3 regions of the Geminicoccus roseus DSM 18922 genome follow, and region 3 is predicted to be linked to each of the others. Evidence: riboswitches for the same ligand, from Rfam matches in the RefSeq annotation. Region 3 holds a riboswitch; each other region holds the start of a gene.
The links. A riboswitch is a leader RNA that binds a small molecule or an ion and turns the genes downstream of it on or off. The one in region 3 is predicted to bind cobalamin.

Region 1: linked by a shared signal. The riboswitch ahead of metE (5-methyltetrahydropteroyltriglutamate--homocysteine S-methyltransferase) and the one ahead of GEMRO_RS0115495 (HupE/UreJ family protein) in region 3 are both predicted to bind cobalamin.
Region 2: linked by a shared signal. The riboswitch ahead of GEMRO_RS0105550 (hypothetical protein) and the one ahead of GEMRO_RS0115495 (HupE/UreJ family protein) in region 3 are both predicted to bind cobalamin.

The regions. Positions count from the first base shown of each region.
Region 1 is NZ_KE386572.1:1,768,301-1,771,565, forward strand. It holds gene GEMRO_RS32560 (protein-L-isoaspartate O-methyltransferase family protein) at 1-223, shown strand, start outside; gene GEMRO_RS28730 (LOG family protein) at 352-1,242, shown strand; cobalamin riboswitch at 1,307-1,509, shown strand; gene metE (5-methyltetrahydropteroyltriglutamate--homocysteine S-methyltransferase) at 1,759-3,265, shown strand, end outside.
Region 2 is NZ_KE386572.1:901,536-904,800, forward strand. It holds gene GEMRO_RS0105540 (ROK family protein) at 51-707, shown strand; gene GEMRO_RS0105545 (hypothetical protein) at 704-1,180, shown strand; gene GEMRO_RS0105550 (hypothetical protein) at 1,203-1,508, opposite strand; cobalamin riboswitch at 1,547-1,737, opposite strand; gene GEMRO_RS27830 (SPFH domain-containing protein) at 1,813-2,781, shown strand; gene GEMRO_RS0105560 (NfeD family protein) at 2,799-3,224, shown strand.
Region 3 is NZ_KE386572.1:3,094,885-3,098,149, reverse strand. It holds gene GEMRO_RS0115500 (FAD-binding oxidoreductase) at 1-1,090, opposite strand, end outside; gene GEMRO_RS0115495 (HupE/UreJ family protein) at 1,460-2,083, opposite strand; cobalamin riboswitch at 2,118-2,315, opposite strand; gene GEMRO_RS0115490 (alpha/beta hydrolase) at 2,455-3,265, shown strand, end outside.

The DNA of each region.
Region 1 (3,265 bases), 1.3 Mb from region 3:
TCCGGCCTGTTTCGAGGTCACCCCGCTGAGCGGGGTCGCCATCTTCCCGGCCACCGGGTTCCGCGATCCGCGCGAGGAGCGGCTGCTGGACGGGGTGCGCCGGGCCGATCCGGAAGCGCTGTGGAAGATCCGCAGCCTGCGTCCTGCGGCGGAAACCACGCCAGCGGAGCGTCTCTACGGTTTCCAGGGCCATGTCATGAGTGCCAAGTCGTCGGTTCGCTAAGAGATTCTTTACCAAGGCGGGGATAGCGTGCACCCAGAGGTGACCTTCTGCCCGCCACCAGCCGGATCTGCCTGACCCCGATGAGCCGCCCCGATCCTTTCGACCCCCATGACCCTGGCGATGCGCCGATGAGCCCGGACGGGATGGCCGGTGGCCCCGAGGCGCATCCCGCCGATACGCCGCAGACCCGCTCGCCCTCCTTCCGGCTGGCCTATCTCGATCCGGACTTCATGCTGCGCAAGGACCTGCGTCCGCTGCGCTTCCAGCTGGAGCTGCTGAAGCCGGACCTGATCCTGGAAGAGCACGGTATCGACGCCACCGTGGTGGTGTTCGGCAGCGCCCGGGTGCCCAACGAGGATGGCGCCGAGGCGGCGATGAAGGCCGCCGAGGCCGCCCATGCCGGCGACCCGGACAATCTGGAGCTGAAGCGGGCCCTGGCCATCTCCCGGCGTCTGGCCACCCATGCCCGCGGCTACGCGGCCGCCCGGCGGTTCGGCCAGCTCGCCGCGGAGTTCAGCGCCGCCCATCCCGGCCGCGAGCTCACCATCGTCACCGGCGGCGGTCCCGGCATCATGGAGGCCGCCAATCGCGGTGCCTACGAGGCGGGCGCCCAGACCGCCGGCCTCAACATCGTGCTGCCCCACGAGCAGGCGCCGAACCCCTACCTGACACCGGAACTGAGTTTCCAGTTCTACTACTTCGCCCTGCGCAAGATGCATTTCCTGATGCGGGCGCGGGCGCTGGTGGCTTTTCCTGGCGGCTTCGGCACGCTCGACGAATTGTTCGAGACCCTGTGCCTGATTCAGACGGGCAAGAGCCGCCGCATGCCGGTCCTGCTGTTCGACAGCGCGTTCTGGAGCAGGCTGATCAATTTCGAGATGCTGGTCGAGGAAGGGATGATCAGCCCGGAGGACGTGGACCTGTTCCAGTTCGTCGACGATCCCGACCAGGCATTCCAGATCGTCGCCGACTACCACCTGAACAACCCGATGAAGCGGGTTGGCCGCGGCAAGGTCTGAGCGGGCGTTCTTGGAGCAGGGCGGTCAGGAGGATGATCCTCCTGGACGTCCTGCCTGGACCGTCTATCATGACCTCATCGACGGTTCCCCGAAGAGGGGATGCAAGAGGGAACAGGGTGCGTGCCGGCTAGCCGGCATCAGTCCCTGGCTACCCCCGTAACTGTAAGCGGCGAATCGATCTCCACGCATGACCACTGGGCAACCGGGAAGGTCGGGGATCGGTGAGGACCCGCGAGCCAGGAGACCTGCCGTCGATCGTGCAACCACATGCGCCGGGCGGGGTGTCCCGGCGGGAGGTCCGACCGTGATCGACGACTGCGCTCCGGCGCCTGTTTCTCAACTCCGTATCCCGACGATCGTGAGGAAGTTCGGGCCGCCTTGCCGGCCCCGGCACGACTGAGCGTCGCGCCGGCCGCCCTCGGCCCTTCCCGCCATCTTCGCATCCCGATGAACCGCCTGCCGGCTGAAGCGAACGGCGGGTTCGTCGATGCGCGACCTCATCGTCTGGATCCTCTCATGGTGACCACCACAGTTCTCGGCCTGCCGCGAATCGGGCCGAAGCGCGAGCTGAAGTTCGCGCTGGAATCTCACTGGGCCGGCAGGCTCTCGGCCGCGGAACTCCTGGAGGAGGCCGCAGCGGTCCGTGCCGACCTGCGCGGCCGGACTGTCCGGGCCGGCCTCTCCCAGATCCCCGTGGGCGATTTTGCCCTCTACGACCATGTTCTCGACATGGCCCTGGTCCTGGATGCGGTCCCCGACCGCTTCACCGGCCTGCGGGACGATCGCCTGGCCCTGGCCTTCGCCATGGCCCGCGGCCGCCCCGACGGGCAAGGGGTGGCGGCCCTCGAGATGACCAAGTGGTTCGACACGAACTACCATTATCTCGTCCCGGAACTCCAGCCGGCCTCCCGCTTCGCCTATGTCTGGCGGAAGCATGTCGAGCTCTTCCAGGAGGCGATGGCACAGGGACACGACGCCCGGCCGGTGCTGCTCGGACCCTTGAGCTTCCTGGCGCTTTCCAAGCCGACCGATCCGGCCGCCACCACCTCGGCCCTGCTCGATCCGCTGCTGGAAGCCTATGCGGCGCTGCTCGCGGACCTGGCTTCGTCCGGCGTCCGTGAGGTGCAGCTTGACGAGCCGGTCCTGGTCCTGGACGCCGATGAGGGGACCGGTCCGGCCCTGACCCGGGCCTATGGGCGGCTGCGCGCCGCGGCTCCATCCCTGTCGCTCTGGCTGACCCCCTATTTCGGCGAGATTGCGCCCGACCTGCTCGACCGGGTCCTGGACCTGCCGGTCGATGTCCTCCACCTGGACCTGGTCCGGGGGCCCGATCAGCTGGAGCGCGTCCTGGCACGTCTGCCGGCCGATCTCGATCTGTCGCTGGGTCTGGTCGATGGTCGCAATATCTGGATCACCGATCTCGACCGGGCGGTCGCTGCCGCCGAGCGGGCCGCCGGGCAGATCGGCCCGGAGCGCCTGGCGATCGCCACGTCCTGCTCGCTGCTCCACGTGCCCTACGGGCTGGCGACGGAAACCGCACTCGACCCGGATGTGCGCTCGTGGCTGGCGTTCGGCGAGGAGAAGATGGCCGAGGTGGCCCTGATCGGCGCCGCGCTGGAGCAGGGCCAGTCAGCGGTGGCTGCCGAGCTGGCAGCGAACCGGGAAGCCCATCGCGCGCGGCTGGAATCGCCGCGTGTCCACGACCCGGCAATCCGGGCCAGGGCAAGGGCGATTACCCCGGAGATGACCCGGCGGGGCGCGCCCTATCCTGAGCGGCGGGTCCTGCATCAGGCGCGGTTCGACCTGCCGCCGATCCCCACCACCACCATCGGCTCGTTCCCGCAGACAAGGGAGGTCCGCCTGGCCCGGGCGGCGTTCCGCAACCGCACGATGGCGCCGTCGGCCTATCAGCGGTTCCTGCAGGCCGAGACCGAGAAGGCGATCCGCCGCCAGGAGGCGATCGGCCTGGATGTGCTGGTACATGGCGAGTTCGAGCGCAACGACATGGTGGAGTATTTCGGGG
Region 2 (3,265 bases), 2.2 Mb from region 3:
GTTCCAGCCCCTACGCAGCAGCGAGCGATCCGGCAGCTCGGGGATGCAGGATGACGACGCTCGTGATCGATGTCGGCGGCAACAACGTCAAGTTGCGTCGCGAGGGAGACCAAGAACGTCGCAAGACGCCCAGCGGCGCGGATTACCGGCCGGAGCAGCTGATCGAGGACGTGGCCCGGCTGACCCAGGACTGGACGTTCACCCGGATCTCGATGGGCTGTCCGGGGCCCGTCGCCGACAACAGGATCGTCCGGCCCCTGGTCAATCTCGGCCCCGGCTGGACCGAGTTCGACTTTTCGGCGGCCTTCGGCAAGCCGGTGCGGATGGTCAACGACGCGGTGATGCAGGCGATCGGGTCCTACAACGGCGGCAAGATGCTGTTCCTGGGCCTGGGCACCGGGCTCGGCAACACGCTGATCGTCGACGGCACGGTGATCGGCATGGAGCTGGGCCACCTGCCCTACCGCAAGGACCGAACCTACGAGGACTATGTCGGCAATCGCGGCCTGGAGCAGCGCGGCCGGCCGCGCTGGGAGGGCCATGTGCACCGGGTCGTCCAGCTGTTCCGCGAAGCCTTCGTGGTCGACGACGTGGTTTTGGGCGGCGGCAACGCGCGCAAGCTCAAGAAGCTGCCCGAGGGCTGCCGGTTCGGCGACAACGACAACGCCTTCATCGGCGGTTTCCGGCTGTGGGACGACCAGGCGTGAGGGGGGCGGGCCCGGCGGCGCTGGCAGCGGCCTGCCTGTTCCTGGCGGCCTGCGCGGCCGGAGATCCGGCCGCGTCCCCGCAGACGGGGCAGCCGGGCCTCCTGAAGGAGAGCGCTCGCCAGCCGGCCGAACGGGCGGCCCGCACCCTGGAGGCGATGAAAAACGATCCGGAAGCGCTGCTGCGGCTCTGCCTCGAGAGCTACCAGGCCGCGCAGGCCTCCGGCCCGGAATGGCATCTGGTGAAGCCCGCAAAGGTCGGGATGACCAGCCTCTCCAGCGCCGCCACCGACCCGGCCCTGCGCCGGGACAACCCGGACGGCTGGGTCGACCGGGGCGAATTGCGCAGCGAGATCATGGACGCCGACGACGATCCCGCCACCGCCCGCTGCCTGCTCTGCCGCTTCGACTTCGAGGATAACCGCAGCGACCCGCTGACCCTGTTCGGCGTGGACACCACCGGCCGCTGCAGCTGACCCGGAAGCGCGGCCCGGCGCGTCAGGCCGGGCACCAGCCCGGCCGGCGCCGGCGCGGCCTTGCATAGGCTTCCAGCCGCTCGCTCGGCCAGCGGGCGATCTCGGCCAGTTCGCCCGGCAGCGTGCCCGGCAGGCGCTCGCCCTGCGGCAGCATCGCCCTGGCCGCGCTGGCCGGGTCGACGCCCGGGGCCAGCGACATCAGCCAGGCCAGCAGCACCTCGCGGGCGGAAAAGCCCTGCTCCTGGACGAGCGCGCTGCGCAAAAGCCCGGTCGGGTCGGCCTGCTCCGCCGACAGGAGGGCAATCGAATCCGGCGATGATCTCGGCATGGTCCACCTCCAGCCGGGGCACCCCGCCCGGCGAACTACGGCATCACGGTCGGATGGCAGGTATCCCGGCTCGCGGGTCGACACCGTCCACTCCGCCTTCCCAGGACCAGGTCCCAGTGGCACGGGTTGAGTGGCGGCTCGCCGCTTACGGTTGCGGGGGCAGCGCCGGCATCGCACCGGCTTCCCTTGGACCCGGGTCGCCCCGGGTACCATCCGGCACCGATGGTGGGCCTTCCCCGCTGCCCTGTCAAAGCCGACCTGCTAGAAGCCGGACAGGGCAGCCGCGCCGGCGCAGGAGACGGGCATGGAATTTGGCGGTTCGATCGTGGTGCTGGTGATCCTGGCGGTCGTGATCGTCCTGATCCTGATGGGGGTGCGCTCGGTCAGCCAGGGCGAGGAATGGACCGTGGAGCGCTTCGGCCGCTACACCCGCACCCTCTCGCCCGGCCTGAACCTGATCCTGCCCCTGATCGACCGGATCGGCGCCAGGCTCAGCGTGATGGAGCAGGTCCTGGACGTGCCCTCCCAGGAGGTGATCACCCGCGACAACGCGATGGTCACCGCCGACGGCGTGGTGTTCTACCAGGTGCTGGACGTGGCGCGCGCCGCCTACGAGGTCGCCGACCTGCGCAACGCCATCCTCAACCTGACCATGACCAACATCCGCACGGTGATGGGCTCGCTCGACCTGGACGAGGTCTTGAGCAAGCGCGACGTGATCAACACCCGCCTGCTCTCGATCGTCGACGAGGCGACCCAGCCCTGGGGGGTCAAGGTCACCCGGATCGAGATCAAGGACATCCGCCCGCCGGCCGACCTGGTCAACAGCATGGCAAGGCAGATGAAGGCCGAGCGGGAGAAGCGCGCCGCGATCCTGGAGGCGGAAGGGCTGCGCGCCGCGGCGATCCTGCGCGCCGAGGGCATGAAGCAGGCGGCGGTGCTGGAGGCCGAGGGCCGGCGCGACGCGGCGATGCGCGACGCCGAGGCGCGCGAGCGGCTGGGCCAGGCCGAGGCCGAGGCGACCCGGCTGCTGTCGGCGGCGATCGGCGAGGGCGGCGTGCAGGCGGCCAACTACTACGTCGCCCAGAAATACATCGAGGCGTTCGCCAAGTTCGCCAGCTCGCCCAACCAGAAGACCCTGATCCTGCCGATGGAGGCGACCGCGGCGATGGGCTCGCTCGCCGGCATCGCCGAGCTGGCAAGGGATGCCCTGGCGACGGACCGGCCCGCCCCCGCCGCGCCCTGGGGACCGCGCCCGGCCGAGGGCGGCTGACAAGGGAGCGCTTGGCGATGCAGGCATGGCAATGGCTGGTGCTGGGCGGGGTCCTGCTCCTGCTGGAGCTGGCGACGCCGGCGTTCTTCTTCGCCTGGCTGGCGCTCGGCGCCTTGGTCACCGCCGCCCTGGCCTGGCTGGTCCCGCAGCTGATCTGGCAGGTCCAGGCCCTGGTGTTCGCCCTGGCCGCGGGCGTCGCCGTGCTTGCCTGGTTCCGCTTCCGGCCAAGGCCGGCGCCCACCGCGGAGCCCGGGCTCAACCGCCGTGCCGCCGCCCTGATCGGCACCAGCCTCACCCTGGACCGCCCGATCGAGCATGGCCATGGCCGGGCCAGGGTCGGCGATTCCACCTGGCCCGTGCAGGGTCCGGATCTGCCCGCCGGCAGCCGGGTGGTGGTCCTGGCCGTGGACGGCAACCGGCTGCTGGTGGCGCCACCGAGCTGACAGCCGCCCCCGGCCGTCAGGCAAAAACCGCGCTGTTCCGG
Region 3 (3,265 bases):
TCGGCAGCTGCCCGGCATGGTCCACCAGCAGGTCGATGACCTCGTCCGACAGATCGGCAAAGTTGTGCGACTTCCAGTAGTTGCGCATTCCTGCCGTCAGCAGCGGGTCGAAAGCCGCCTGCCAGGCCACATAGGGCATCTGGCCGACATGGCTGCCGGCCGGCTCGCCAAACGCCAGCAGAGGCTCGGTGGCCTGGGCGGCTGCCGCCGCGTCGCCCGAGTGGCACAGCGCGAACACCACGACCTCCTTGCCGTGGATTTCCGGGGAAAGGAACGGCAGCGGCGGCGCCTTGCGCAGCACCACCCAGCAGGCCAGTTCGTCCGGGCTCTGTTGTGCGAACAGGCGGTAGCGGCGCAGCAACGCGCGGGCGTGCTCGAACGGATGGACGATCAGGCCGGCGAACACCTCCGGCCCGACCGGATGCAGCTGGAACTCGAACGAGGTCACGATCCCGAAATTGCCGCTCCCGCCGCGGATCGCCCAGAACAGATCCGGGTTCTCCCGTGCGCTGGCGCGGACGGTCTCGCCCGCCGCGGTGACGAGATCGGCGCCGATCAGGTTGTCGACGGTCATCCCGAGCGTCCGGGTGAGCCAGCCGAAGCCGCCGCCCAGTGTCAGGCCGGCAACCCCGGTGGTCGAGTTGATCCCGAGCGGCGTCGCGAGGCCGGACGCCTGCGCCTCCCGGTCGAACTCGGCCAGCGTCGCGCCCGGCTGGACCCGCGCCACGCGGTTCGCGGCATCGACCTCGACCGTACGCATCAGGCTCAGGTCGATCATCATCCCACCGTCGCAGACCGCACTGCCGGCGATGTTGTGCCCACCACCCCGCACCGAGAGCAGGAGCTGGTGGCGTCCGGCGAAGGCGACGGCGGCGGCGACGTCGGCCGCATCGGCGCAGCGGACGATCAGCGCGGGCCGGCGGTCGATCATCGCGTTCCAGACCTGCCGCGCCTCGTCGAAGCCGGGAGTTCCCGGGAGTGACAGACTGCCATGGAGCCGGCTTTGCAGTTCATCAAGGAGGGCGGCCCCCAGAGGCACGCCCTCCCCGGCCAGGCTCCGGACGGTCAGGTCGCTCGCTGCGTGATCCATGGAACGCACTCCTCGGATGGTTCCGTGCGTCGTTCGGCATATCGACCGCGCATTATGCCATGCGTACCCCGCTCTCCCCAAGCCGTACGTCTCAAGTTCAGGATCCATATCGGGCATGCGGTGCCACGGATGGCTGATCGCCAAGCCGGGCGAAAGGGGCGAGCTGGGCTCGATCGACCCAGACCAGGACGCCAGCCTGCACGTTGTCACCCGCCCTGAGGGTCATGACCTTGATCTGAATGGGACTGGCCGGGCCGGGGGGCCGTTGGCTCAAGCTCAGCCCACTTGCCATCAAGGCGAAGAGGACCACGGCATGGCAGCCGGCCGGAGGATGCCCACTCCCCGACCGGCTCGGGCAATGGCGTTCCGTCAGCCTGGGATGAGCTGACCCGCGAGCGCGCTCACGCCGATCCCCATCACGACGGCGCCGGCCAGCCGCGGAGCCAGGCTGACGGTGGTCCAGGAGCGGTTGGATGCAAGGGCGGCCGCGCCCAGGCCAATGGCGGCCTGCACCACGAACAGCCCGGCAAGATAGGACAGGAGCGGGGTGGCCTCGGCGCCGACGATCGACTCGCCATAGGCATAGCCGTGGAACAAGCCGGCGATCACGAACAGGGCGAGCCAGAGGCCGCGCCCACCGGTTGCCCGCCCCCACGCCAGCAGGACGCCAGCGGCGAGCACGCTCGCGGCGATGACGAGTTCAGCCGCAGGCAGGTCGAGCGCCAGCAGGTGCAGGAACACGCCCAGCATGGATGCAACGACGAACACCAGGGGCATGGCTAGGCCGACCCCGGCGGCTCCGGCGATCAGACCCGCCGCGACGATGAAGGCAAGGTGGTCCAGGCCGATCACGGGGTGGGCGAGACCCGACAGAAGGCCCTGGCCGAGGCTGGCCGGCAGTTCGCCGTCCATCGCGTGGTGAGCCTGCGCCGAGCGCGCGGCCAGGAGGAAAAGCGTACCTGCTGCGGCAAGCCGGAGAGCCAATCGTGACATTGCGGATTCCTTCCGCCCTCCACCCGAGGGCATGGCGTAACGATCGTCGATGGCAGGTCTCCTGGCTCGCGGAGGACGATCCGGCCCGGCCTTCCCGGAAGACATGCTTCCAGTGGCATGGTGGGAACGGACTCACCGCTGACAGTTGCGGGGGCAGCAGCGGCTTTGGGTCGGACCCGCACCGCTTTCCCTTTTGCGTCCCTGAACGGGAACCGTCGACGGCTCGATCTTAACTTGCCCAAGAAGTACTACAACCTCGATCCATGGCCCGCGTAGAAATGCGGAGGGGATCGTGCAGATGCATGTCCGGCAGCGGCAGGCGGCGCTGGCTGCCCGGAGCAGGAAGGGCGGTTCGGGGAATGGCTGGGACGGTGATGCGATCGGCGACGGCGGCGGCCACGCTCTGCCTGCTGGCCGACCTGGCTCAGGCCGGAGAGCTCGCACCCCGGTCCTTCGCGAGCACGGCGCTGGGGGAACAGATCCCAGCCATCATCTACACGCCGGACGGCCAGCCTCCAGAGGAGGGATGGCCGGTCCTCTATCTGCTGCACGGCCATGACGGCAGCGAGCGTTCCTGGGCGGATCTCGGCGACATCCAGGCCACCCTGGACCAGCTCACCAGTACCGGCAGCATCGAGCCGGCGCTGGTGGTGATGCCGGGGGGCGGCAACAGCTGGTATGTCGATTCGGCCGATGTCGCTGGCCCTGGCGACTTCGCCACCGCGATCGCCCACGACCTGCGGCTGGCCGTCGAAGCCGCGTACCCGGTGCGCAGCGACCGTGGCGGCCGGGCGATCGCCGGCCTGTCGATGGGCGGCTATGGCGCGCTCCGCCTGGCGCTGGAGCATCCGGAACAATACGTCGCCGCTGCCAGCCTGTCGGGAGCGATCTGGCAGAACATTCCTCCGGAGGATTTCAACGCAACGGTCGAGGGAATCGACATCATCCAGAAGACTGCCTATTTCCACCGCATCGATCCGGAAACCGTCACCGCGGGCCGGGTCCTTCCCTCGGTGGCCAGCCATTTCGGTGGCGCGTTCGGGGTGCCGTTCGATCCAAGGCGGTTCAACCGCATGAATGTCTTCACGCTTCTGGAACGGCAGCTGGAGACGAAGGCCGGCCTTCCGGCGATCTACCTGACCTGCGGCGACGACGACCGGTTCGACCTCTGGCGGGGCGCCC